2 regions of the Ewingella sp. C233 genome follow, and region 1 is predicted to be linked to the other one. Evidence: predicted binding sites of a transcription regulator. Region 1 holds the regulator's gene; the other holds the start of a gene.
What was found. Region 1 encodes ArgR, which controls arginine synthesis, uptake and breakdown. Its sites were predicted from a motif close to ANTGAATAAAAATACANT; they were not measured.
Positions count from the first base shown of each region.

Region 1 (2,419 bases):
GCGAATAGCATCCAGGGTCGTTACGCCAAACAATTTGTTTTTGTCGTAAACGCCGGCTTTTTTCAATACTTCCGCCGCGATAGCTACCGTGGTATTCACAGGGTTAGTGATAATACCAATGCATGCTTTTGGACAGGTTTTTGCAACTTGTTCAATCAGATTACGAACGATGCCCGCATTGACGTTGAACAGGTCAGAACGATCCATACCCGGCTTACGCGCCACGCCGGCTGAAATCAGCACGACGTCAGCACCCACTAATGCCGGAGTAGCATCGACGCCGCTGAAGCCTTTGATTTTTACAGCAGTAGGGATATGGCTTAGGTCGACAGCAACGCCCGGCGTTACCGGTGCAATGTCATACAGCGAGAGTTCTGAACCTGAAGGTAATTGCGTCTTGAGTAGAAGAGCGAGGGCCTGGCCGATACCACCGGCTGCACCGAGAACTGCAACTTTCATCCTGTACTCCTTTTTTAACAAAAACTTAAAAATCGCCGTGAATTCATCTAGTTATGACCTTAATCTACTGGATGACCAAACACAATCCTGGAACCCCGATAGTGAGAAGTTACGCAGCATTAAGGTAGTTTGTCGGCTTAATTTAAGATTATTTTGCTTATGCTTCAGTGGCATAAAACAATCAGACCTGAAATAGCCTCACGAAACACGACAGGTTAACTGGCGGTTACATTACACCCGAAGTCAACATCAGGACAATATCATTTTCATAACAATTTGTTCACCAAAAGTCCGATTGAGAATGCACGAAATTGGCATATTCATCACATTTAATCGTCTGCAACCTTGGCTTCACACCTGATATTCCGGATAATCCAAGATTCATTGCAGAACGCTTATTGAATAAAAATTCAAATATATGCATAATCTGCAACACTATCGTTATGACCTCAGGGTGCAAAATGCGTAATCCTGCTAAACAGGAAGATCTGATCAAAGCCTTCAAATCGTTATTGAAGGAAGAGAAGTTCAGCTCTCAGGGCGAAATTGTCCTCGCCTTACAAGAAGATGGCTTCGAGAACATCAATCAATCGAAAGTTTCGCGCATGCTGACCAAATTCGGCGCGGTACGGACCCGCAATGCAAAAATGGAAATGGTCTACTGTCTGCCTGCGGAAATCGGTGTCCCAACCACCACCAGTCCATTAAAGAATCTGGTATTAGATATCGATTACAATGAAGCCGTCGTCGTTATCCGCACCAGCCCGGGGGCAGCGCAGTTAATAGCCCGACTGCTGGACTCATTGGGGAAATCAGAAGGAATTCTGGGCACCATTGCCGGTGATGACACCATTTTCACCACACCTGCCCGCGGTTTCAGCGTTAAACAGCTGTACGAAGCGATTCTTAGCCTTTTCGAACAGGAACTGTAAAACGGTTCTCTGTTCAGCTTAATGGACTCTCCGCATTACACTTTATGTGCAGGTTACCCGCAATTTTCCTCTGAAGGTATCCTGCAAGCTCCCCACCATACCGGTAATAGTTATCCTTTTTATTTTAACTACCTTATAAATGCCTCTCATTTTTCCCTCTGTTACTCCATGACAGCGTTTTTTACGGGCAAATAGCTCATTACAGGTCACATCATCGTTACATCATCGTTTCATTAGTGCGAACAACTGTAAAATTACGCACAAATAGTCAAAGCAGCTCAACCTTCTGATTTTAATAACCAATCATTCAATTCGTTCATTTTTACATCTCTTTTAATATCTTTTAGTTATTAAAAACACGACAAGCACACTTATAACCACCAAAAAAACTATTAGCAAACTATTAATATTCTCAGTTACCACATGTATACTCATTTTCGTGATGTGAATCACTGTTTGTTCGGACGCATAATAAAATAGACGAGGTTAATCATGAAAGTTACTACTGCTATCGCAACATTAAGCATTCTATCTGCCCTGTCATTTGGTGCTTTTGCAGCACAACCCGTTACACAGGATCAGGCGCAAAAATTGCAATCTGTTGGAATGATTAGCGTAAGCGGCATCGCCGGCGCTCCTTCAGATATCCGCCAGGCACTGTCCGCAAAAGCTGACGAAAAAGGTGCTAAATCCTTTCGCGTGATCGAAGTTCGTGAAGAAGGCAACTTCCACGCTACCGCAGAAATTTACCAATAAACGTGTCAGGTAGATAAAGCGAAGAGGCCTGAGCACAACCAGGTTTGCGGAATCAAAACGAAATACCCAATGGATTTATCACTGCAACACACCAAGTTTCCAGAGCGTGAGAACGCCCTTCAATCTTGATAATACAGACCTGATGAATCCCAAACATGAATCGACGTTGCGATGAAAAGTTGATATCAACGTCATAAATATCAGGAAATTGTCATGAAAATCATTACTACCCTTGCTGCCCTTAGCCTGTTTACTGCCGTTTCATTCGGCGC
Region 1 covers NZ_JBUZRI010000003.1:431,015-433,433, forward strand. The annotation lists gene mdh (malate dehydrogenase) at 1-459, opposite strand, end outside; gene argR (transcriptional regulator ArgR) at 921-1,391, shown strand; gene yhcN (peroxide/acid stress response protein YhcN) at 1,884-2,147, shown strand; gene yhcN (peroxide/acid stress response protein YhcN) at 2,361-2,419, shown strand, end outside.

Region 2 (2,419 bases), 380 kb from region 1:
GATCCAGCCCCATCTGCTTGGCCTGACTGGCAACACGTTTTAGCAACATTTCACCGCGAGATGAACTGCGATAATCCGGATGAACCGCCACGCAGGCCATTTCGCCAATGCGTTCTTCGGGGAACGGATAGAGTGCGGCGCAGGCGATGGTCAGGTTGTCGCGTTCAATAATCGTAAATTTGTCGATCTCCATCTCCAGCTGTTCGCGTGAACGGCGAACCAGAATGCCCTGCTGCTCGAGAGGGCGGATCAGTTCGAGTATGCCACCAATGTCATTGATGGTGGCGCGGCGCACCTGCTCGGCGCTCTCCATCACGATCTGTGTACCGATACCGTCACGGGAAAACAGTTCCTGAACCAGTGCACCATCTTCCTGATAGCTGATGAGGTGGCTGCGGCGCACGCCGCTGCGGCAGGCTTTGACGGCGCCACGCAGGAAACGCACAGTACCTGACTGATAGTCACCGCTGGCTTCCATGGTCTCGATACGCACCTGAGCATCATTGGGGAACAGCTCTGAGATGATCTTATCGTCTTCATCAATCACGCCCTGTGACGAGCAGAAGCCGATCATTTTCTCCGCTTTCAGTTTAATCGCCAGCTGCGTGGCGACCTCTTCGGAGGTGAGATTGAAGCTCTCGCCGGTGACGGATACCGCAACCGGGCCCAACAATACAATGGCATTGCTGTCGAGCTGGCGGTGGATGGCTTCTTCATCAATGCGGCGGATACGGCCGGTGTGGCAGTAATCAATACCATCATCAACGCCCAGAGGCTGAGCAATGATGAAGTTGCCGCTGACCACATTAATGTGCGCGCCCTGAAGTGGCGTATTATTCAGGCTCATCGACAAGCGAGCGGTGATATCGAGCTGCAACAGACCGGCGGCTTGCTTCACCAGTTCCAGGGTTCGGGCATCGGTGACGCGGGTATTTTTATGGTAGAGGGGCTCATAATTATGCTCCGCAAGATTTTCATCGATTTGCGGACGGGCGCCATAAACCACGACCAGGCGGATCCCCAGACTATGCAGCAGGCCGATATCGTTGACGATGTTGGTAAAGTTCTCATGTTCAATGGCTTCACCACCCAGCATGACAACAAACGTTTTGCCACGGTGCGCATTGATGTAGGGAACGGAGTGGCGAAACCCCTGGACCAGTTCAGTACTTCGTTCCTTCACGGCAAAACCTCATTTGAATTTTTATTCGTAATTTCTGTATTTTTATTCTTTTATGTCGGTGTGGCAAGTAAGAAATCTCTGTTTTTGTTCTTACTCCTTCAACGCCTCATCTACAGCACTGAAAAATCTGCCGCCGGTTTATGAATGACATGAAGGGATCGATTGGTTAGAATTTTCTGATTGAGCCTGAAAAAGGCCATTTTCCTCTTTTTATACTCTGTTTTGAGCTTTTTTTTGAGCCTTTATATTTTATCTCTGAGACTGCATGACTGACGAAAATCACAATTTTGGCCGAAGACGGCTTTTACAAAGCGTGGCCGCGACATGGATGTTAAGCGTCAGCCGGGTCGGTTTCGCCGCCAGTTCACAGGTCGTGGCGGTGCGCGTGTGGCCCGCCACTTCCTATACCCGCCTTACGCTGGAATCCAGCACTCCGTTGAAATACAAACAGTTCCTTCTCACTAATCCCCATCGCGTCGTGATTGATATCGAAGGCGTGCATCTCAACAGCGTGCTCAAGGGACTGGATAAGCAGATCCAGCAAAGTGATCCTTTTATTAAGCAGGCGAGAGTGGGGCAGTTTGACCCGAAAACCGTGCGTCTGGTGATGGAGCTCAAACAGCCGATTAATCCGCATGTATTCACTCTCAAACCAGTCGCAGGCATTCACAACCGGTTGGTGGTCGATCTCTATCCGGCGGAAGGCGCAGCGAGTACGGATGATGATCCGTTGCTGGCACTGCTGGAAGATTACAATAAAGGCGATGTGGCCCGCACGTTGCCACCGGAAACGGCCAAAGACGGCAAGGCTGGGCGCGAAAGACCGCTGGTGATCATGCTTGATCCGGGGCATGGCGGGGAAGATCCGGGCGCGATTGGTAAATATAAGACACGTGAAAAAGACATCGTGCTGCAAATTGCCCGCAAATTACAAAAGCTCATTCAGCGCGAGCCGAATATGAAAGTGCATATGACGCGCAACGAAGATGTGTTTATTCCGTTGAAAGTGCGGGTGGCCAAAGCGCGGAAATTACATGCGGATCTGTTTGTTTCTATTCATGCAGATGCTTTTACCAGCCGCGCTGCACGGGGATCTTCAGTGTTTGCTCTCTCAACCAAAGGCGCGACCAGCTCCGCAGCCCGGTTTTTAGCACAAACTCAGAATGAATCTGACCAGATTGGCGGGGTCGGCAAAAGTGGAGACCGTTATCTCGACCACACGATGTTTGATCTGGT
Region 2 covers NZ_JBUZRI010000003.1:54,794-57,212, reverse strand. The annotation lists gene argA (amino-acid N-acetyltransferase) at 1-1,183, opposite strand, end outside; gene amiC (N-acetylmuramoyl-L-alanine amidase AmiC) at 1,449-2,419, shown strand, end outside.
Region 2: argA (amino-acid N-acetyltransferase) is a predicted target of ArgR. The motif match lies at 1,217-1,234, and genes of this name have one in related genera.